Regions from separate parts of the Ruegeria sp. CH10 genome, predicted to be linked through region 2. Evidence: riboswitches for the same ligand, from Rfam matches in the RefSeq annotation. Region 2 holds a riboswitch; the other holds the start of a gene.
What was found. Region 2 has a riboswitch for thiamine pyrophosphate ahead of thiB (thiamine ABC transporter substrate binding subunit). Riboswitches for the same ligand answer to the same signal wherever they lie in the genome.

Region 1: another riboswitch for thiamine pyrophosphate. It lies ahead of thiD (bifunctional hydroxymethylpyrimidine kinase/phosphomethylpyrimidine kinase); the one in region 2 lies ahead of thiB (thiamine ABC transporter substrate binding subunit).

What each region holds. Positions count from the first base shown of each region.
Region 1 covers NZ_JBQFQY010000003.1:74,582-85,828, forward strand. Annotated here, with positions in the region: gene ACRZ94_RS10520 (glycosyltransferase family 2 protein) at 1-40, opposite strand, end outside; gene ACRZ94_RS10525 (glycosyltransferase family 2 protein) at 207-1,244, opposite strand; gene galE (UDP-glucose 4-epimerase GalE) at 1,252-2,235, opposite strand; gene ACRZ94_RS10535 (3-deoxy-manno-octulosonate cytidylyltransferase) at 2,306-3,106, opposite strand; gene cysQ (3'(2'),5'-bisphosphate nucleotidase CysQ) at 3,106-3,903, opposite strand; gene ACRZ94_RS10545 (ABC transporter permease) at 4,026-4,847, shown strand; gene ACRZ94_RS10550 (alpha-ketoglutarate-dependent dioxygenase AlkB family protein) at 4,844-5,446, opposite strand; gene dnaK (molecular chaperone DnaK) at 5,659-7,566, shown strand; gene dnaJ (molecular chaperone DnaJ) at 7,641-8,792, shown strand; TPP riboswitch at 8,963-9,069, shown strand; gene thiD (bifunctional hydroxymethylpyrimidine kinase/phosphomethylpyrimidine kinase) at 9,114-9,917, shown strand; gene ACRZ94_RS10570 (FAD-dependent oxidoreductase) at 9,914-10,891, shown strand; gene thiS (sulfur carrier protein ThiS) at 10,875-11,069, shown strand; gene ACRZ94_RS10580 (thiazole synthase) at 11,072-11,247, shown strand, end outside.
Region 2 covers NZ_JBQFQY010000004.1:388,107-399,353, forward strand. Annotated here, with positions in the region: gene ACRZ94_RS14680 (LysR family transcriptional regulator) at 1-619, opposite strand, end outside; gene ACRZ94_RS14685 (proton-conducting transporter transmembrane domain-containing protein) at 724-2,274, shown strand; gene ACRZ94_RS14690 (YbcC family protein) at 2,289-4,691, shown strand; TPP riboswitch at 4,739-4,843, shown strand; gene thiB (thiamine ABC transporter substrate binding subunit) at 4,876-5,856, shown strand; gene ACRZ94_RS14700 (thiamine/thiamine pyrophosphate ABC transporter permease ThiP) at 5,832-7,379, shown strand; gene ACRZ94_RS14705 (thiamine ABC transporter ATP-binding protein) at 7,366-8,058, shown strand; gene speB (agmatinase) at 8,062-9,027, opposite strand; gene ACRZ94_RS14715 (hydroxymethylglutaryl-CoA reductase) at 9,374-10,408, shown strand; gene fni (type 2 isopentenyl-diphosphate Delta-isomerase) at 10,405-11,247, shown strand, end outside.

The DNA.
Region 1 (11,247 bases), on a different contig from region 2:
ACACGCAGCGCGCAAGACGGCGCTTGCGCCGAAGCCTCATCCGATATGAATCCAACAGGCTCACGCGTCTGCTCTACCTTTTTTGTTACGCGAGCATGCCCGGGGGCTGGATGATCCAGAGTGGTGCCGGGCAATTGCCGATTTATGCCATTTTTACATCTTTGATGGCAACGCCTTTAAAAGTCGTTAGCCAGATCTGCTGCTTTTCAGCCAAGTTTCCCCATCAGTCCCATCCCCTGCAATTGGGCCCATCCCTCGTAGCGCACGGAGTCTGGTGTCCACATCGTCGGACGGTTTTCGATTGCATCATAGTATGTCGCAAATAGGTCCGGATCATGAAAATGCTGGCGTCGCGCTTTGTCCGCGCCGGATTTTTCAATCACATCGGGCAGGAACTTTGTGTGCAGCAGGACGCCGGATTGGGCATCCTGATCCGGGCCGTCATAGGCCGCGTTCAGGTGTCGGGGCAGGGCGGAATGGCATGAATTCACGTAGGCATATCGGCGCGACCATCGGACCAGAGGGATTTTGTTTAGGGTGGGCGAATGGCGCGGCTGGTCGGCGAAGAAAACCCGTTCGCGGGCCCCGCCCTGCAGCCACAGATTGCCCAGCGGGCTTTGCCGTTGCGCGCGGTAAGGGCCGGGGTCGAACCAGTCCAAAACCTCGGTCGGGTCGGTCTCGGGGTCATAGTCCTGCGTTCCCAGTGGCCCTTTGGGATAAAGGTCCAGCATCAGTGCGCCAAAACCGACCCGGCCCTGCTGGTCCAGTGTTGCGGTCAAATCTTGCAGGGATCGGGTGTCGTGATCTGGATAGATCAGCAGCTCATCGGCATCCACCATCAGGGTCCAATGACCGTGGCCATAGCGCATTTGCAACCATGTCAACCAATCCAGCCCAAACCGCGATGCGCGATAGCTGGCGGGCGTCTGCCACAGTGATACATCCGGTTGGTCGCGCAGAAACGCGGCCGTGCCATCATCGCTGGCGTTATCCACCATCAGAAAGTGATCGACGCCCAACCCGCGATAGTGGCGGAAGAACCACGGCAGACGGGTGGTTTCGTTTCGAAGCGTGGTAAAGGCCAGAATGGCACCGGGTTTGATTTGCCCCGTTCGGTCATTCAGGCAGGTCAGCTGATGGCGGCTGCGGAAAGACCGCCACAACAGCCGCCGCCGTTTCAGGCGCAACCGGTATTTTTGTACCCACCCGATGGGGGGAAGAGGGTCGGTTGCGGGGCTTCTCACCGGCGGCTCACTTCTCGTAATTGCCGTTCTGGTGCCAGCGCCAGGCGTCGCCGATCATCGTCTCTAACGTTGATCTTTTTGGCTGCCAGCCCAGCTCTTGCCCGGCGCGGACGGACCCCGACACCAGCTTGGTACAGTCGCCCGCGCGGCGGGGGCCGATGGAATAGGGCACCTCGCGGTTGGTGACGGATTTGGAATGGCCGATGACCTCCATCACCGAAAAGCCCGAGCCAGTGCCCAGATTGAACACGCGGCTGCCTTTGCCTTGTTCCAACCAGTTCAGACCCAGCACATGGGCGTCAACCAGATCGCAGACATGCACATAGTCGCGAATACATGTCCCGTCGGGCGTGTCGTAGTCGGTGCCAAACACGGTCAGCCCGTCGCGCTTGCCGTCAATCGCGTCCAGCATCAGTGGGATCAGGTGCGTCTCGGGGCGGTGGAATTCCCCGACCTCGCCCTCGGGGTCGGCCCCGGCCACGTTGAAATAGCGAAAGATCACATGGTTCAGACCGTAAGCGGCCTGAAAATCACGCAGGATGTCTTCGATAGCTCGTTTCGAAGCGCCATAAGCGTTCAGCGGCTCTTGCGGAGTGTCTTCATCCAGCACCACATTGTCATGCTCGCCATAGGTGGCGCAGGTCGATGAAAAGACAAAGTTCAGGCACCCGGCGGCCACGGCGGCCTCGATCAGAGACAGCGAGCCGGTGACGTTGTTGCTCCAGTATTTTCCCGGTTCGGACATCGCCTCACCCACCTGGCTGAGGGCGGCGAAATGCATCACAGCGGCGGGTTGGTACTTGGCAAAAACCTCATCCAGACGGGCGCGGTCCAGCAGGTCGCCCTGTTCAAAGGGGCCAAATTTCACCGCGTCCTGCCAGCCGGTGATCAGATTGTCATAGGTCACAGGCGTATAGCCCGCCTGCGCCAGCGCCTTGCAGGCATGCGATCCGATATATCCGGCACCGCCCGTTACAAGTATGTAAGTCACTTTAACGTCCAACTTTCGAAATCCGGCGCATCCGGTCCACAGAGGGTAAACACGCCGCTAGGAATACTATTCAGTCCAGGCCCATCGCGGCCATCATCGCCTCAAGCTTGGGCACGTCCTGCGGGTTGTTCAGCTCCCAGAACTGGCGGCCTTTGGCTTCGACCTCGACGCACAGAACTTTGCGCCCGTTTTCCATGAAACGCAGCTGTTCCAGCCCTTCCAACTGCTCCAACGGGCCGACGGGCCATGTGGGATAGGCAGCCAGCGCATCGGGGCGGTAGGCATAGACGCCGACGTGGTGGAACACGGGGGTGTCGTCATCCGCACCATAGGTTTGCGCCGTATATGGCACGACCTCTTTCGAGAAATACATCGCGCTGTGGTCGGCGGCGAAGACGGCAGTTGTACCGCCGACGCGCCCGTGTTTGCGATCATTCAGCAGACCGTTCAGCGCATCGCCGTCACAGCGTAGAACCGGCGTAGCCACCCCCGCGTCAGGCGCGGCCCGCAGGCCCGCGATCAGGTCTTCGACGAACCAATGCGGCGTCAGAGGCGCGTCGCCCTGCAGGTTGACCACGATGTCATAGCCCGCGCCCAGATTTGCATGGGTTTCGGCGCAGCGTTCGGTGCCGTTCTGGCATGTGTCCGCGGTCATCACGACCTCGGCCCCGAAACCTTCCGACGCCGCGCGGATGCGGTCGTCATCTGTGGCTACAACCACCTTGTCCACGCCTGCGACCGAACAGGCCGCGCGCCACGACCGTTCGATCAGGGTCATCGCTTTGCCACTGGCCCCGGTCAATGGCACCAGAGGCTTGCCCGGATAGCGGGTCGAGGCGTAACGGGCGGGAATGGCGATCAGAACGGACATCAGGCCTCCTTCAACTCAACACCCGGAGCGTAGGCGATAAAGAACGGGTTTGCATATGCGTCTTTGCCGTAGCGCAGCGGCGTGTGGTCATCAAAACGCACGACATCGCCACCTGCACCGGCCAGAACGGCGTGACCAGCGGCCGTATCCCACTCCATAGTGCGGCCCACGCGGGGATACAGATCGGCCTCGCCCGTAGCGACCAGACAGAACTTGAGCGACGAGCCCGCGCTTTTGCTGTCCTTCACCTGATATTTGTTGATGTAATCCTCGGTCGCCTGATCCCGGTGTGATTTCGACGCCACGATCATCAGCGCCGAATTGTCCGGTTTAGAGACTGAGATCGCCGTCACCTCACCAGCCTGCGCCTTGTCCAACGCGCCGGTTTCCTCGACCGATTTCCCATCGGCTTGGGTGTAGAACATGCGGCCCTTGGCCGGGGCATAGACCACACCACGGGTCGGTACGCCGTTTTCCACAAGCGCGATGTTCACGGTGAAATCGCCACGGCGGTCGATGAATTCCTTGGTGCCGTCCAGCGGATCAACAATCAGGAACGTGTCGCCTTTTTCGGAATGCGAGGCGGCCTGTTCTTCGGTCACCAGCAGGATGTCGGGGAACGCCGCGCGCAAACCGGCCGAGATCAGGGCATCGGCGGCCTCGTCCGCTTCGGTCACGGGGCTGGCATCGGATTTGACTTTGACGTCGAAATCATCTGCCTCATAAATCTCCATGATCTTGTCCCCCGCTTCCAGGGCCAGACGTCGGATGACAGGGATGAGGGCGTCGTAGGTCACAAAAATGCTCCGTTCCTGTGGTTTGTTGATAGAATATCCTGACGGCCTTATGATGCGCGGGTTACGGATCGGCAAGAAATTCGTGGCAGGATGCAGGCGAAAAAACGGGAAAGACGCTTCGGGTGTATCAGTATAAGCGAAACCAATCACTGCTGGGCGGCGCGTTCACAACGCTTGAGCTGATTTTTCACGCGGTTGTTCGAAACATTCGTTCAAGCCACAGCAATGCATTGCTGGCGATTCTGATCAGCATTCTTCAGGTTCTGGTCATGGTTGCAGTGTTTTACGCGATCATGTCCTTTATGGGACCGCGTATTTCCCGCGTCCGGGGCGAATTTATCCTGTATTTGCTGTCGGGTGTCTTTCTTTTCCTGATGCACATAAAATCCGTCTCTGCGGTTGCCGGGGTCAGCACAGGTGGCAATCCGATGATGCTGCATTCACCAATGAATATGATGGTGATGTTGTTGGCGACCGCGTTCGCAACCCTATACACACAGATTATGACGGTGTTCATCATCCTCAGCCTGTACAGCGTGATCGTTGCGCCGCTTGAGATACAGGATCCGGGCGGCGCGTTTGGCATGATGATCCTGTCTTGGTTCACCGGATGTTCGGTCGGTATCGTGCTAATGGCCCTGACACCCTGGTTTCCGACTGCGGCCACCATCATCAGTAACATCTATCGCCGCCTGAACATGATCTTTTCGGGTAAGATGTTTTTGGGGAATGCGCTGGGCGGGGCCACGTTGGCGATGTTTGCCTGGAACCCACTGTTCCACATTATTGATCAGTGCCGCGGCTTTGTGTTTCGGAACTACTTTCCGCGAAACTCCAGCTGGGAATATGCGCTATGGGTGGGTCTGGCGCTGTTGCTGATCGGCTTGCTGGGCATTTTCTTTTCACGCCAGCACATCTCTCAAAGCTGGAGCGCGCGGCGCTAGTTTGCCACACGCAGGGTCAGGTTGATCCGTCCGCCTTTTGGCAAAAGCTTGGACGATCCGAACCGGATACGGTCAACACCGTGATAGGTCAGCCGCGCCGGTCCGCCCATGATCACCACATCACCCGAGCTGAGCCAGATCGACTCGGTCTTGCCGCCGCGGGTCTGGTTGCCGATGCGAAACAACGCGTCATCCCCCAGTGAGATTGACAGGACGGGCCAGGAAAAATCGGCCTCATCCTTATCCTGATGCAACCCCATTCGGGCCCCTTCGCCGTAGTAGTTGATCAAACAGCAATCGGGATCGCGTTCCGTGCTGGCAAGGTTGCGCCAAAGGTCCAGGATGGGGGCGGGGATCGCGGGCCACGCCGCGCCTTTGGGATGCTGCGGCTGATACCGATACCCGGCCCGGTCGGTGACCCACCCCAATGCCCCGGCCGAAGTCATCCGTACTGACATTTCCTTGCCCGAGGGCGTGACCGGGCGAAACAGTGGCGCGGTTTTCAGAATCGGGCGCAGCAGATCAACCAGCCGGGCCTGCGCCGCGCTGTCCAGATGTGCTTTGTGAATGTCAAACCCGCGTAAATTCAGCCGCGCCATCCAAGATTCCCCGATCCTTGCCAAAACCTTGCCGAAAAAGGCCACAGATTCCCGAAAACCTGCGATTTACAACGCTTGCAGGCCATTCGTCCCGCCCTTATATACGCCGGGACGCGCGACGGTGTAGGGCCCTTGCGCAAATCAGATCGAGGCCGGGTGCCATAACGGGTTCGGACCTCGGACATCGCCTTGAAGAGAAAGGGATTGAACATATGGGAAAAGTAATCGGGATTGACCTCGGAACCACCAACTCGTGCGTGGCCATCATGGACGGCTCGCAGCCGAAGGTCATCGAAAACGCCGAAGGGGCGCGGACCACGCCCTCGATCGTCGCCTTCACAGAAGATGAGCGTCTGGTCGGTCAGCCTGCAAAGCGTCAGGCGGTCACCAACCCCGACAACACGATCTTTGGCGTCAAGCGCCTGATCGGTCGTCGTGTGGATGATGCCGAAGTCGAAAAAGACAAGAAAATGGTGCCGTATGCCATCGTCGATGGCGGCAATGGCGACGCATGGGTCGAAGCCCGTGGCGACAAGTATTCCCCAAGCCAGATCTCGGCCTTCACTCTGGGTAAGATGAAGGAAACCGCCGAGAGCTATCTGGGTGAGGAAGTCACACAGGCGGTCATCACCGTTCCGGCCTATTTCAACGACGCACAGCGTCAGGCCACCAAAGATGCGGGCAAAATCGCCGGTCTCGAAGTGCTGCGGATCATCAACGAACCGACAGCGGCTGCTCTGGCCTATGGTCTGGACAAAGAAGAAACCCAAACCATCGCGGTCTATGACCTTGGTGGTGGTACCTTCGACGTGACCATTCTGGAAATCGACGATGGCCTGTTCGAGGTCAAGTCGACCAACGGTGACACCTTCCTGGGTGGTGAAGACTTTGACATGCGCATCGTCAACTACCTGGCGGATGAGTTTAAAAAGGAACACGGTGTCGACCTGTCTCAGGACAAGATGGCCCTGCAGCGTCTGAAAGAAGCCGCTGAAAAAGCCAAGATCGAGCTGTCCTCGACCTCGCAGACCGAGATTAACCAGCCGTTCATCTCGATGGGTTCGAACGGTCAGCCGCTGCACATGGTCATGAAGCTGACCCGTGCCAAGCTGGAATCGCTGGTTGGTGACCTGATCAAAAAGTCGATGAAGCCTTGCGCCGCCGCTCTGAAAGACGCCGGCCTGTCGGCTGGCGACGTGGATGAGGTTGTTCTGGTCGGTGGTATGACCCGGATGCCGAAGGTCATCGAAGAGGTCACCAAATTCTTCGGTAAAGAGCCGCACAAGGGTGTGAACCCGGACGAAGTTGTTGCCATGGGCGCCGCCATTCAGGCCGGTGTTCTGCAGGGCGACGTCAAAGACGTGGTTCTGCTGGACGTGACCCCGCTGTCGCTGGGGATCGAGACACTGGGTGGCGTATTCACCCGCCTGATCGACCGCAACACGACCATTCCGACCAAAAAGTCTCAGGTCTTCTCGACCGCCGAGGACAACCAGAACGCCGTGACCATCCGCTGTTTCCAGGGTGAGCGCGAAATGGCCGCGGACAACAAGATCCTGGGTCAGTTCAACCTTGAAGACATCCCGCCCGCGCCGCGCGGCATGCCTCAGATCGAGGTGACTTTTGACATCGATGCCAACGGCATTGTCTCGGTTTCGGCCAAAGACAAAGGCACCGGCAAAGAGCAGAAGATCACCATCCAGGCATCGGGTGGTCTGTCGGACGAAGATATCGACAAGATGGTCAAGGACGCCGAGGAAAACGCCGAGGCCGACAAGGAACGCCGCGAGCTGGTGGACGCCAAGAACCAGGCGGAAAGCCTCATCCACTCGACCGAGAAATCGATGGAAGAGCATGCCGACAAGGTCGACCCGACCACCATCGAAGCGATCGAACTGGCAATTGCCGCGTTGAAGGACGAGCTGGAAACCGAGAATGCCGACAAGATCAAGTCGGGCATCCAGAACGTCACCGAGGCCGCGATGAAGCTGGGCGAAGCCATCTACAAGGCGCAAGCCGAAGAAGGCGAAGAAGAGCCTGCCGCGGCAGACGAAGCGCCCGCAGAGGATGACATTGTCGACGCAGAGTTCGAAGATCTGGACGACGACAAACGTAACTAACGGGTAACCGGGCCAATCCGGGCCGGTCCGCTCGCCGGGCCGGCCCGATTACGTTGAGGCAGAAGGAAATACTGATGTCAAAACGCGACTACTATGATGTGCTCGGCGTATCCAAGGGCGCATCGGCGGACGAGATCAAGAAGGGTTTTCGTACGAAGGCCAAAGAACTGCATCCCGACCGCAATAAGGATAACCCGGATGCAGAGGCGCAGTTCAAAGAGGCCAATGAGGCCTATGATGTCCTGCGCGATGCTGAAAAGAAAGCAGCCTATGACCGATTTGGCCATGCTGCGTTCGAAAATGGCATGGGCGGTGGTGGCCGTCCCGGCGCTGGATTTGGCCAGGGCGATTTCTCCAGCGCGTTTTCGGACGTGTTTGACGATCTGTTCGGCGATTTCATGGGTGGTCAGCGCGGCGGCGCCGGTGGCGGACGTCGCGCCGCGCGCGGTTCGGACCTGCGTTATAACCTGCGTGTGACGCTGGAAGAGGCGTTCTCGGGCCTGCAGAAAACCATCAGCGTTCCGGCGGCGGTGGCGTGTTCGGCCTGTGATGGCACGGGCGCGGAGAGTGGCGTCGAACCGACCACCTGCCCGACCTGTTCCGGTATGGGCAAGGTCCGCGCGCAGCAGGGTTTTTTTACGGTCGAACGGACCTGCCCGACCTGTTCGGGTCTGGGTCAGATCATCAAGAACCCCTGTAAATCCTGCAATGGTGCGGGCCGCGTGGAAAAAGAACGCGCCCTGTCCGTCAACATTCCCGCCGGTGTCGAAACCGGGACCCGCATTCGTTTGGCGGGTGAGGGTGAGGCTGGGATGCGCGGTGGCCCTCCGGGTGATCTCTATATCTTTGTCGAAGTCTCGGATCACAAACTGTTCGAACGCGACAGCGTGAACCTTTACTGCCGCGTGCCGGTCAGCATGGCCAAGGCAGCCTTGGGCGGTTCGATTGAGGTTCCGACCATCGATGGCGGTCGCGGCCGCGTGCAAATCCCGGCTGGCAGCCAATCGGGCCGCCAGATGCGCCTGCGCGGCAAGGGTATGCCGGCGCTGCGCGGCGGTGGCATTGGCGACATGTTCATCGAACTGGCCGTCGAAACGCCGGTGAACCTGACCAGCCGTCAGAAAGAACTGTTGAAAGAGTTTGATGATCTGGGCGAAGATAACCACCCGGAATCCAAAAGCTTTTTCTCATCCGTCAAATCCTTTTGGGACGGTATGAAAGGCTGAGAAGTCGGGTAGGGGGCTTTGCCCCCGCCGCCCTTTGGGCGACTCCCCCGAGATATTTATAGACAGGTGAAGCAGGGGATCCGCACTTCATCTGTCTGAAAATATCCCGGAGCGCGAGACAGAGCCTCGCAAAATCCCCTTGAATATTTTCACTGCGCCTGAGATGGTCGCGCCAACCGTTGGGGTGCCCTGATCAAAGGGCTGAGAGGCGTGAATGCGTTAACCCATCGAACCTGATCCGGGCAATACCGGCGTAGGGAACGGTCTAGCGCGAACAGACGTTTTCCATGCTGCGTTGCCCATTGATGATGGAGCAACGATATGGCGCATATTGCCCTGACTATTGCGGGCTCGGACAGTGGCGGCGGGGCCGGGATACAGGCGGACCTCAAGGCGATGTCTGCCCTGGGTGTCTATGGTGCCAGCGTGATCACCGCCGTGACGGCGCAAAACACGCAGGCCGTGACGGCGGTGCATGGGATACCGCTGGATGTGGTTGCGGCCCAGATTGATGCGGTTCTGACCGATCTGGATGTGGGTGCAATCAAGATCGGCATGCTGGCAACGCCTGAAGTTATTCAAACGGTTGCGGATGCGATTACCGGGTTTGAGGGGCCTGTCGTGCTGGACCCGGTGATGATCGCCAAGTCGGGCGACGCCTTACTGGCAGAGGAAGCGGTTCAGACATTGCGGGATGTCCTGCTGCCTCGGGCCGCCGTATTGACTCCCAATCTCCCCGAGGCCGCCTGCCTGTTGGACTGCCGTGTCGCGGAAACACCCGAACAGATGATTGATCAGGGCCTGGCCCTGTGCGCCTTGGGGGCGGGTTCGGTGTTGATGAAAGGCGGCCATGGGCGTGGCGAGATTTGCTATGACCTGTTGATCGAGCCCACAGGGCTGGTCGCTGAATTCACGGCCCCCCGGCGCGCAACGCGAAACACCCACGGCACGGGCTGCACGTTGTCCTCGTCTATTGCGGCAGGACTGGCGCAGGGGCTTGGGTTGGTTGACGCCGTTGGTCAGGCGCATCGCTATCTGCAGGGGGCGATCGCCCGGGCGGATGAGTTGAAGATTGGCAATGGTCACGGGCCGGTTCATCACTTTCATCAGGTTTGGCCTGCGTGACGGTCTGGTCGGTCATAGGCGCGGGCGTCGCAGGTCTGGCCGTCGCGACCGAGCTGGTGTCTCGGGGCGCGAAGGTACAGGTCTTTGATCCTGCTGGCCCGCCGGGTCCGCATGGGTGCTCGTGGTGGGCCGGGGGCATGCTGGCCCCGTGGTGTGAGTTCGAAAGCGCCGAGGAGCCTGTTTTGCGTCTAGGGCAGACCGCGTTGGAGTGGTGGGCAAGGCACACTTCGGTTCAGCGGCGCGGAACACTGGTTGTGGCCAACCCGCGTGACTTACCCGACCTGCGCCGTTTTGGGCGCCGGACCGAGGGGTTTGGCGAGGTTGAATCCCACGAAATAGCCCAGTTAGAGCCTGATTTGCATGGCTTCACCAAGGCGCTGTATTTCGCAGATGAGGCGCATCTCGACCCGCGTCAGGCGTTGCGGGACCTGTACGCTCACCTGCTGAACCACGGTGTCGAATTTCATCGCAAGCTTGCCCCGGCGCGGTTGGAAAACGCGATTGATTGCCGGGGGCTGCACGCGCGCGAGGTGCTGCACGATCTGCGCGGTGTGAAGGGTGAGATGCTGGTGATCCGCTGCCCTGATGTCTCTTTGACCCGTCCGGTACGCCTGCTGCACCCCAGGATGCCGCTTTACATCGTGCCACGGGGCGAGGGCATCTATATGCTGGGCGCTACGATGATCGAGAGTGAGGACAGCAGCCGCATCACTGCGCGCTCGATGTTGGAATTACTCAGCGTGGCCTATGCGCTCAACCCCGCATTCGGAGAGGCCGAGGTGCTGGAGATCGGCGTCGATCTGCGCCCGGCCTTTCCCGACAACCTGCCACGTATCCGGCGGCTGGGGCGCACGATCTATGCCAATGGCCTGTACCGCCACGGGTATCTGCTGGCCCCGGCGCTGGCGCAGGGTGTGGCGGATCTGGCGCTGGACAACAAACATTCGGAGATGGTCGATGAAGATCGTGCTTAATGGTGAACCCCAGGAAATTCAGGCTCTAACATTAGCGGAACTGCTGGTGGAACGCGGAGTCTCGGGGCGGGTCGCAACGGCGGTGAACGAAGAATTCGTACCGTCGAGCCTGCGTATTGCCCACAGATTGGCAGATGGCGACCGGGTCGAAATCCTTGCGCCGATGCAGGGGGGCTGAGGATGAAACAGTTTTACGGCACCGAATTGCCTAACCCGCTGATGCTGGGCACGGCGCAATATCCCAGCCCTGCCATTCTGGAACAGGCGTTTCGCGATAGCGGCGCGGGTGTGGCCACCGTCTCACTGCGCCGCGAATCCGGGGCGGGGCAGACATTCTGGCAGATGATCCGCGATCT
Region 2 (11,247 bases):
CGTCAAAGGCGGTGCGCACGCTGCTGTCGGTGGTGGGCAGGATAAAGGGCTGTTCGTGCAACAAGTCCTTGATTGGGCGATCCGGGTCCAGACGGTCGGGCGTGCCAACGATGCTGACGGCCTGTTCCGCGATCTGGTGGGTCTCGAACGGGGTCAGGCTGTCATCGGGGGGCGGGCGGTTCATCAGCACCAGATCGAGGTTCAGGGTTTCAAGCCCCTCCATCAGCTCGGTCGGGCTGCCCGAGCGCAGGATCACCTCAACATCCAGCCGCGACAGGATCGGGCGCAGAAACCCGATCTGAAAGTTGCGCGACAGCGTCGCCAATGCCCCGACGCGCAGGGCTTTGCGGGTCTGCACCGTCTCGGTCAGGGTGGCCACAAGCTCTTGCCCTGTCGAGAAAATCGCGTCGGCATGGTCCAGCGCGATACGCCCGGCCTCGGTCAGGTAAAGCTGCCGCCCGCGGCGTTCAAACAGATCATGGCCCAGCCGTTCCTCAAGCTGTTTGATCTGCACCGACAGGGCCGATTGCGACAGGTTCAGCCGCTGCGCCGTTCGGGTCAGGTTGCCGTCATGGGCCACGGCCCAGAAATAGCGCAGGTGATGATAGTTCAAAGGCATATCGTTCTAAATAATAGAATGATACTGATAGAACAATGTATTTTTAACGGCAAAGAATCTGTCCTAACTGACTGTCCCAAACCGATGATCCAGGGACCGTCACCATGTTCTACCTTTTTCTGCCCCTTCTCAGCCCGCTGATCCTGATCGCTGCTGCGATCCATGCCGGGCGTCATCCGGGCCTGCGCCCGGGGCGCGTGCCGCAGATTGCCGAGGCGGCGGCGTTCGCTGCCTTTCTGGTGGCGGGTATCTCTGCAACCCTGCTGGTGGTCTTTGGCCCCGGAACCTCGGGCCTGATCGGGCTGCTTGGGGTTGGGCTGTCGGTCCGGTTGGATGCGGTCAGCGCGGTGATGCTGGTGCTGGTCAGCTTTATCGGCTGGATCGTGTTGCGCTATTCGGCCACCTATATGGATGGTGAGGCGCGGCAGGGGACGTTCACGAAATGGATGGCGCTGACGCTGGCCTCGGTCCTTTTGCTGGTGATGTCAGGGAACCTGATCCAGCTGCTTTTGGCCTGGACTGCAACCAGCCTGGCCTTGCATAAGCTGCTGTTGTTCTATCCCGAACGCGCCACGGCTCAACGGGCGGCCCGCAAAAAGGCGCTGGTGGCGCGATTGAGCGAGGGCGCGCTGGCGCTGGCCATAGGTCTGCTGATCATCGCCATGGGCACCACGGATATTCATACGATCCTGACCACGGTACAGGCCGGATGGATGACCCTGACCGCAGCGCTGCTGATCGCGGTGGCGGCGGTGCTGGCCTCGGCCCAGTTCCCGGTACACGGCTGGCTGACCGAGGTGATGGAGGCCCCCACGCCAGTCTCGGCTCTGTTGCATGCCGGTGTGATCAATGCGGGCGGCTTCCTGCTGATCCGTTTTGCCGATGTGATGCTGGTGGCGCCGGGGGTGATGGCCCTGTTGGTGATGCTGGGCGGGTTCACGGCGCTGTTCGGCGGGCTGGTGATGCTGACGCAGCCAGCGGTCAAGACCTCTCTGGCGTGGTCGACGATTGCGCAGATGGCGTTCATGGTGATGCAATGCGGTCTGGCGCTGTTCCCGCTGGCGCTGCTGCATATCGTGGCGCATTCGCTGTATAAGGCGCATGCTTTCCTCAGCTCGGGCGAGGCGGTCAGGAACGTGGCCGCAATCCACCGCCCCGGACCGATCGCGGTGCCCTCGGCCAGCAATGTGTTGCGCGCCTTTGGGACGGCAATCGTGATCTATGCGCTGGTCGGCACTGTGCTGGGTTTTGACGGCAAATCGGTGCAGGCCATCGCCCTTGGCGTCATCCTGATCTTTGGCGTGGCCTATCTGCTGGCGCAGGGCTTTGCCGATGCCGCGCCGCGCCAGTTGACGCAGCGCACGGTGGTTTATGCGCTGGTGACCTCGGTCAGTTATTTCGCGCTGCAGGTCATCGCACAGCACCTGACCGCCGGGGCCTTGCCCGCCACCCCCGCGCCGGGGCCGCTGGAATGGGCGCTGATCGTGCTGGCGTTGCTGAGCTTTGGCTTCGTTGCCGTGGCGCAGGCCACCTTCCCGCTGTGGGCGTCGCATCCGGCGGCGGCGGGGCTGCGGGTGCATCTGTCAAACGGTCTCTATGCCAATGCCATTTTCGACAAGTTTCTGGACGGTTGGTCCAGACGGTCCGCAGCCTGAAAGGAACTGATGTGATGTTTGCAAAGCTTGAAGCATATCCCGCACCGCTGCTGGAACTGGTGGCCGAGGCGAAATCTGCCGCCCATGCGATCCCGCCGCTGTTCCCGCTGTCGTCGAACGTTGCCGTGAACCCGTTTCTGGGTCAGGCGGATGAGCCGCTGGCCGTGACCTCGGCCCGGCTGGCGCGGGTTGCGGGCACGCGGATCACGCCGGACCGGGCGCATTGGGCCGCCAAGTTGGATGCCGGTGAGATCACCGAGGCCGATATTCTGGATGCGCTCTCAGCCCTTGCTGGGCAGTTCAATACGCCCAGCCTTGAGGATGTGAAAACCGGGCTTGGCGCCGAGGCCCCGCAGCCCGTGGCCCTGCCTACCGTGGCTGAATTAGCGGCTGAGGTGTCTGGCACAGACTGGCCCGGTCTGATCGAAGACCGGATCGGTATCTGGGCCGCCAGCCATTTCGATCAGGGTCAGGCCCTGTGGCAGCAGGCCCGCACGGGCGGCGCGTTCAGTGCCTGGCGCGAGTTTGCCTCGCGCGATCTGACGCCGGAAATTCATGGCCTGGCTGGGTTTGGGGCGTTTGTTGCGGGCACCAACCGCTCACACTGGCGCGCCATTGGCCGGTCGTCGGAACGGCTGGGGCTGAGCACGGATGCCGCGGCCACCGCCTATCACCGCTGGCTGACGACCCTGGGCGGATGGGCGCAATACGCGCGCTATCTGCTGTGGGAGGCCGAGCTGAACGGCGAAGCGGACAACACCGTGACCGAGCTGCTGGCCGTCCGCATGGTGTTTGATGAGGCGTTGCTGGACCTCTACGAGGATCAGATCGGTGAAAAATGGGCCGGGGTCGTGGCCGCGCATGAATCCCCGGTAACCCCGGATATGGATTTCGTCATCGACGCGGTGCTGCAAGAGGCGGCTGAGCGGGCACAGCAGCGCGCTCTTGCGGACAGGTTGCTGCCGGGCGCGGCGCGCCCGTCGGGGGGCCGGGCGCAGGTTCAGGCCGCGTTCTGCATCGATGTGCGGTCCGAAGTGTTCCGCCGCGCGCTTGAGGCGCAGGATACCGGGATCGAAACGCTGGGCTTTGCCGGGTTCTTTGGTTTGGCCAGCGCCCACAAGGCCGCCGGGTCTGATGTGACCGAGCTGCACGGCCCGGTTCTGTTGCAGCCTTCGGTCTGCTCTCAGGCCAAGGAGTCTGCGGGCAAGGACCTGTCCCGGCGCTATACGGCGCGGGCGAAACGGGCCTGGGGCCGGTTCAAGCTGGCGGCTGTGTCCTCGTTTGCCTTTGTCGAGGCGACGGGGCCATTGTATGCGGGCAAGCTGATGCGCGATGCGCTGGGTGTTGGCGGAAAGACCAAGGTCGATCCCGCACCGCAGCTGGATCCCAATATCGATCTGAGCGCGCGGGTCACGATGGCCAAAACGGTGCTGACGGCGATGTCATTGACCGACAATTTTGCCCGCATCGTATTGCTGGCCGGGCACGGTGCGGATGTGACCAACAACCCGCATGAAAGCGCGCTGCATTGTGGCGCTTGCGGCGGGCACGCGGGGGACGTGAATGCGCGGCTGCTGGCCGGGCTGCTGAACGATCCGCGGGTGCGTTCCGGGTTGGCCGAACAGGGGGTCGAAATTCCCGAAGACACGATCTTTGTTGCGGCGATGCATTACACCACGACCGACCGGGTGCATCTGTATGAGCAGGATTTGCCGGCGGGCAACTGGTCGGGTGATCTGGCGCGTTTGAAAACATGGCTGGCAGCCGCAGGACAGCTGGCGCGGGCGGAACGCGCCGTGCGTCTGCCGCGTGCGGCCAGGGCTACCGATATTCAGCGCCGGGCGCAGGACTGGGCCGAAACCCGCCCCGAATGGGGTCTGGCCGGGTGCCGCGCCTTTATCGCCGCGCCGCGCCACCGCACGGATGGGGCGGATCTGGCGGGGCAGGCGTTCCTGCACAATTATGACTGGCGCAAAGATGACGGGTTTGGCGTGCTGGAGCTGATCATGACCGCGCCGGTGGTGGTCGTCAGCTGGATCAGCCTGCAATATTATGGCTCGACCGTGGCCCCGCGCCTGTTTGGTGGCGGCAACAAGCTGCTGCACAATGTGGTCGGCGGCATTGGCGTGCTGGAGGGCAACAACGGCGCCCCCCGTCCGGGCCTGCCGTGGCAGTCTATCCATGATGGCGAAGGCTATCAGCATGATCCGCTGCGTCTGTCGGTGGTGATCGAAGCCCCGCACGCGGCGATGTCGGACATCCTGAGCCGCCATCCGCAAGTGCGGGCGCTGTTCGACAATGGCTGGCTGCATCTGATCGCGATGGATGAACAGGGCAAACTGGCCTGGCGCTATACCGGCGATCTGAACTGGACCCCGATGACCTCCGCGCCCGATCAGGCCATCGCGGCTGAATAAGGACAGGGGGGAAAGGGTTGTAATCCGGCCCATTCCCGCCTAGTCACACCCTCACCTCGGGGTGCGTGAGAGATCGCGCTGAGATGCCAGTGGCGAACCCGTTGAACCTGAACCGGCTAGAACCGGCGGAGGGAAAGGTGTCGGATCCATCCATCCTTGCCCTCTCGCCGCAATGGAGGATGACATGAAACATCTGATGATTGCTGCGGGACTTCTGAGCGCGACCACGGCGGTGGCCGCCGATAAACCTCAGCTGACCGTGTATACCTATGACAGCTTTGTCTCGGACTGGGGCCCCGGCCCGCAGGTCAAAGAGGCGTTCGAGGCGATCTGCGACTGCACACTGAACCTTGTGGGCATCGAGGACGGTGCGGCCCTGTTGTCGCGCATCCGGCTTGAGGGTGAAACCTCGGACGCGGATGTGGTACTGGGTCTGGACACCAACCTGATCAACGCCGCCAAGGACACCGGCCTGTTTGCGCCCAGCGGGGTCAGCGCCGAGTATGACCTGCCGATCGAGTGGACCGATGAGGTGTTCGCCCCCTATGACTGGGGCTATTTCGCGTTTGTCCACAACGCGGATGCGGCGGCCCCTGCGAATTTCGCGGAACTGGCCAAGAGCGACACCAAGATCATCATCCAGGACCCGCGCTCATCCACCCCCGGTCTGGGGCTTTTGCTGTGGGTGCAGGCCGCCTATGGCGATGAGGCCGAGGATATGTGGGAAGGTCTGGCTGACAATATCGTCACCGTGACCAAAGGCTGGTCCGAGGCGTATGGCCTGTTCCTTGAGGGTGAGGCCGACATGGTCCTCAGCTATACCACCTCGCCCGCCTATCATCTGATCGCCGAGGAAGATGCCAGCAAAGCGGCAGCGGCTTTTGATGAAGGCCATTACATGCAGGTCGAAGTGGCCGCGAAACTGGCCAACAGCGATCAGCCGGAACTGGCGGATCAGTTCCTGAACTTCATGGTCTCGGACGCATTCCAGCAGATCATTCCCACGACCAACTGGATGTATCCGGCCGTAACCCCGGCTGACGGGTTGCCCGAAGGGTTCGATACCCTGATCGTGCCCGAAAAATCGCTGCTGTTCACCCCGGATGAGGCCGCCGCGGTGCGGGATCAGGCGCTGGCGGAATGGCTGAGCGCGCTCAGCCAGTAAGCCCATGGCCGGGCATTGGCGCGGCGGCTTTGGTGGCCGCGCTGATCCTTGGGACATTGGCCGCCGTGGGCCTGCGCGCCGAGGCGTTGGGCGGGTTCGGACCCTCGGACTGGGCCGCGTTGCGGTTCACCTTGGTTCAGGCGGTTCTGTCCGCGCTGTTCAGCGCCGCGCTGGCCATTCCGGTGGCGCGCGCCCTGGCCCGGCGGCGGTTTGCCGGACGGCGGGTGCTGATCGCGCTGTTGGGCGCGCCTTTCATTCTGCCGGTCATTGTCGCCATCCTTGGGCTGTTGCAGGTCTTTGGCCGGGCGGGCTGGATCTCCGAGCTGTTGGGCCTCTTTGGCCTGCCCCCGATCCGCATCTATGGGCTGCACGGTGTGGTGCTGGCCCATGTGTTTTTCAACCTGCCGCTGGCCACGCGGCTGATCCTGCAGGCGTGGCAAGAGGTTCCGGCGGAACGGTTTCGGCTGGCTGCGCAGCTGGGCTGTGACGGCTGGGCCATGTTCCGTCTGATCGAATGGCCGATGCTGCGCCGCATTCTGCCGGGTGTCTTGGCGGTGATCTTTGCGATATGCCTGACCAGTTTTGCCGTCGCTCTGACATTGGGCGGCGGGCCGCGCGCCACGACGCTGGAACTGGCGATCTATCAGGCGTTTACCTATGATTTCGATCTGGGCCGCGCGGCATTGTTGTCGGGGTTGCAACTGGCCCTGACCACCGCTGCCGCGCTGGCGGCGCTGAAATTTTCACGCGGCGACGGGTTCGGGGCCGGGCTGGACCGCGCCATCCGCCGTTGGGACGGCGGCGCGCCGGTTCTTGATATCGTTTGGATCGTGGCGGCTGCGGTGTTCCTGCTGCTGCCGCTGGCGGCGGTGGCGATCTCGGGCATTGCCGGGGTGTTCGAGATGCCGGCGCTGGTGTTTCGCGCGGCGGTGATCTCGGTTCTGGTGGCGGCGGCCAGCACGATGGTGCTGCTGATGCTGGCTCTGCCCATGGCGATGGCGGTGGCAACCGGGCGTCATGGCATTGTTGAGCTGAGCGGTATTCTGGGGCTGTCGGCGTCACCTTTGGTGATCGGGACCGGGCTGTTCATCCTGATCCGACCGGTGGCAAACCCCACGGCTCTGGCGCTGCCGGTGACGGCGCTGGTGAATGCGGTGATGGCTTTGCCCTTTGCCCTGCGCATTCTGGTGCCCGCCGCGCGGGATGTCGTCGCCCGCCACGGGCGGCTGGCGCTGTCCTTGGATATGGGCAAATGGGTGTTTTTCACCCGCATCCTTCTGCCCCGGATGCGGCCGCAAATCCGGTTTGCGGCAGGGCTGGCGGCAGCGCTGTCGATGGGGGATCTTGGGGTGATTGCCCTGTTTGCCGACCCGCAGATCGCCACGCTGCCCTTGCAGATCTACCGGTTGATGGGGGCTTATCAGATGCAGGCGGCGGCGGGCGCGGCGCTGTTGTTGTTGATGCTGTCGATGGGGGCATTCTGGCTTTTGGATCGAGGGGGACGGGCGCATGCTGAAACTTGAGGGCTGCTGCGTTGAGAATGGCGGCTTTGCGCTGCGGGCCGATTTCTCGGTTCCTGCCGGGGCCAGCGTGGCGATTGTCGGGCCTTCGGGGGCGGGTAAGTCCACGCTGCTTGAGGCGATTGCCGGGTTTCGCGACCTCTCAGACGGGGAAATCCTGTGGGATGGGGTGCGGATTTCCGACCTTGCGCCGGGCAAGCGTCCTTTGGCGATGCTGTTTCAGGATGGCAATCTGTTTCCGCATCTGACAGTTGAGCAGAACGTGGCCCTTGGGCTGCGCCCCAATGGGCGGCTGTCAGAGGCGGAAAACGCGCAGGTTCAGACGGCTCTGACCCGCGTCGGCCTGCCCGATTATGGCGAGCGGAAACCGGCGGAACTGTCCGGCGGACAGCAAAGCCGCGTCGCGCTGGCGCGGGTATTGGTGCAGCGCCGAAACATGCTGTTGCTGGACGAACCCTTTGCGGCGCTGGGGCCCGCGCTGAAGACCGAGATGCTGGACCTTGTTGCCCGACTGCTGGCCGAGACGGGCACGACCCTGTTGATGGTCAGTCATGATCCGCAGGACGCACGCCGCATTGCCGATCAGACGGTATTGGTGGCCGAGGGCTGCGCCCATGCGCCAGCCCCGACCGCGCAGCTGTTTGACAACCCGCCGCCCAGCCTGCGCGCCTATCTGGGCTGACCGCTAGCGGCGGTGGTGAAAGATGAAACCCAGAAAGTTCAGCAAAAGCTGTGCCGCCAGAATCTGCGTGCTTTCGGTCTGGTCATAGGCCGGGGCGACCTCAACCAGATCAATGCCCACCACGTCGCCGCGCTTGGCCAGCCCCTGCAGGATTTCCAGCACGTCATAGTACAGAAACCCGCCATGGCTGGGCGTGCCGGTGCCCGGCGCGATTGAGGGGCAAAAGGCATCAATATCGATGGTGACATAGTACCGCGCGCCCTGCGGGATGCGGTCCAGCACGCCGTCTGTGCCCAGTTTGCGCACCTGACGCACGGACAGAATATCCGAGCCGCGGGCGCGGGCTTCGTCATACCCCTCTTTCGCGGTTGAGGACACGTTGCGGATGCCCAGCTGCGTCATGCCCGAAACGTAATCCTGTTCAATCGCGCGCCGCATCGGGTTGCCGTGGCCCTCGGTCACGCCGTGGCGTTCATCGACGAAATCCAGATGCGCGTCGATCTGCACCACGTGGATCGGACCGTTCTTGTCGCAATCGTCAGCAAAGGCGCGGATGCAGGGAATATTGACCGAGTGATCGCCGCCAATGGTCACGGGCAGAGCCCCCGCATCGAGGATTTTCTTCACCCCATATTCGATATTGGCATGGCTTTCGCGGGTCTTGGTGTGAATGATATCGGCATCGCCCAGATCGACGATCCGCACATCGCCGCCCAGATAGGTGGCGTCATCCTCATGATCATAGGCCCCGGCATGTCCAAAGCTGAACAGGGTCGATGCCTCGCGCACCGCCCGTGGCCCGAACCGAGCGCCCGAGCGATACTGGCATCCGAAATCAAACGGCGCGCCCAGGATGGCTACGTCGGCGTCAATCTGATCCCAGTCGGCCACGTAAGGTTTTTTGCCAAACGTGGCGATGCCGACAAAGGGCAGGTTCAATCGCCCCGATTCATATCCGTGACCTGACATGTGCTCTCCTGTTTTGTGCGGGTTTGTTGTGCCGTTGGGGCAAGAGTCGGGCCGAGACAATCACAGAAACCCCGTCAGGGAAAATCCAAATTTTGCGCATTGCAGCGTGTCAGCGCGGGGCAATACCCACCAGGCCCCCTGATTCCCCGACCGCCCCGCCCTGGTCCGGGTGTGTTTGGGCCATGATGATATTATGTCGCTGACATTGGCGCATTTTAGCGGTTGGGATTACGGCCACGGCCACTATGATTGCGTTTCGCAGTCTGACATAAGCGGTCACGTCTGACGATGCCCTGCATCGGGTCGGACCGTTTGTGATGAAAGATACGACAAAAAGGGAAGCCAGGTGCGCACCAAGTCTTCGTTCGTGACCCCGATTCCGACCCAATGGGTTGGGCCTATTCTGTTCAAGGGGGATCTGGTTTCCGGTGAGGTCTCGGTGCCGCTGGCCACTTATGAGACGCCGCTTTGGCCTTCGACGGCGCGCGGGGCGGGCGTGTCGCGCCATGCCGGAGGGATTCAGGTCACACTGGTGGACGAGCGTATGACGCGTTCGATCGCCGTGCGCGCGCAGGATGCGGCCTCGGCCCATCGCGCCTGGCAGCGGATCGAGGCGCAGACAGAAACGGTCGCGAAGATTGTCGCGTCGACCAGCCGCTTTGCCCGTCTGATCAAACTGAATCGCCAGATCGCGGGCAACCTGCTGTATATCCGGATCGAATGTTCCACCGGGGATGCCTCGGGTCACAATATGGTGACCAAGGCGGCCGAGGCGGTGCTGAACTGGGTGCTGGCGGAAAACCCCGAGCTGTCCTATGCGTCGATCTCGGGCAATTTCTGTACGGACAAAAAGACCTCGGCGGTGAACGGGCTGCTGGGGCGCGGCAAATACGTGATTGCCGAGATCGAGATTCCGGGCCGTCTGTTGCGGCGCATGCTGCGCACGACGCCGGAACAGATGGTGACGCTGAACATCGAAAAGAACTTTGTTGGCGGCAATCTGGCCGGATCGCTGCGCAGCGCCAATGCCCATTTCGCCAATATGCTGCTGGCCTTCTATCTGGCCACCGGACAGGACGCGGCCAATATCATCGAGGGCAGTCAGGGTATCGTGCATTGCGAGGCGCGGGGCGAGGATCTGTATTTCTCGTGCACCCTGCCGAACCTGATTGTCGGCTCGGTCGGTGCGGGCAAGGGCAATGATCAGGTCGAGGATAATCTGCAGCAGATGGGCTGCAAGGACGACCGGGACGAAGGCGACAATGCCCGCAGGCTGGCGGCATTATGTGCCGGGACGGTGCTGTGTGGCGAATTGTCTCTGCTGGCGGCGCAGACCAACCCGGGCGAACTGGTGCGCACCCATATGGAACTGGAACGATGACCGGCCCCTCGTCGCCGGACCGCAGCGTTGCCGGGCGCAAGCTGGATCATCTGCGCGCCATCATCGAAGACCCTGCGGTCGAACGCCAGCGTAGCGGGTTTGACCTGATCTCATTGACCCATCGGGCGCTGCCCGAGCTGGATCTGGACAAAGTGGACACACGCACCCGGTTTCTGGGCAAAGAGCTGAGCTTTCCGCTGCTGATCTCATCGATGACAGGCGGCAAGGGGGCTGAGATCGCGCGCATCAACCGCAATCTTGCCGAAGCGGCCGAGGCCACGGGTGTGGCGATGTCGGTGGGCTCGCAACGGGTCATGTTCACGGATTCAGAGGCAAAAACCAGCTTTCAGCTGCGCGAAGTGGCGCCTACCATTCCGCTGATCGGCAATATAGGCGCGGTGCAGCTGAACGCGGGGCTGGGTGCAGATCACTGCGCTGAGGCGGTTGAAACGTTGGGTGCGGATGGGCTGTACCTGCACCTCAACCCGCTGCAAGAGGCGGTTCAGGTCGAAGGCGACCGCGACTTTTCCAACCTGACCGGGCGGATCGCCGAACTGATCCCCGCAATGCCGGTGCCCGTTCTGGTCAAAGAGGTGGGTGCGGGTCTGTCGGGCCGGGATGTCGATCTGTGCTATCAGGCCGGCGTGCGTCATTTCGATGTGGCCGGGCGCGGCGGCACATCCTGGAGCCGGATCGAATACCACCGCCGGGCGGATGACGATGACGATCTGGGGCTGGTCTTTCAGGACTGGGGCCTGACAACAGTGGAAAGCCTGCTTGAAACTCGGGACGTCTTGAGCAAAAAGACCGATCCAACAACACTCATCGCCAGCGGCGGT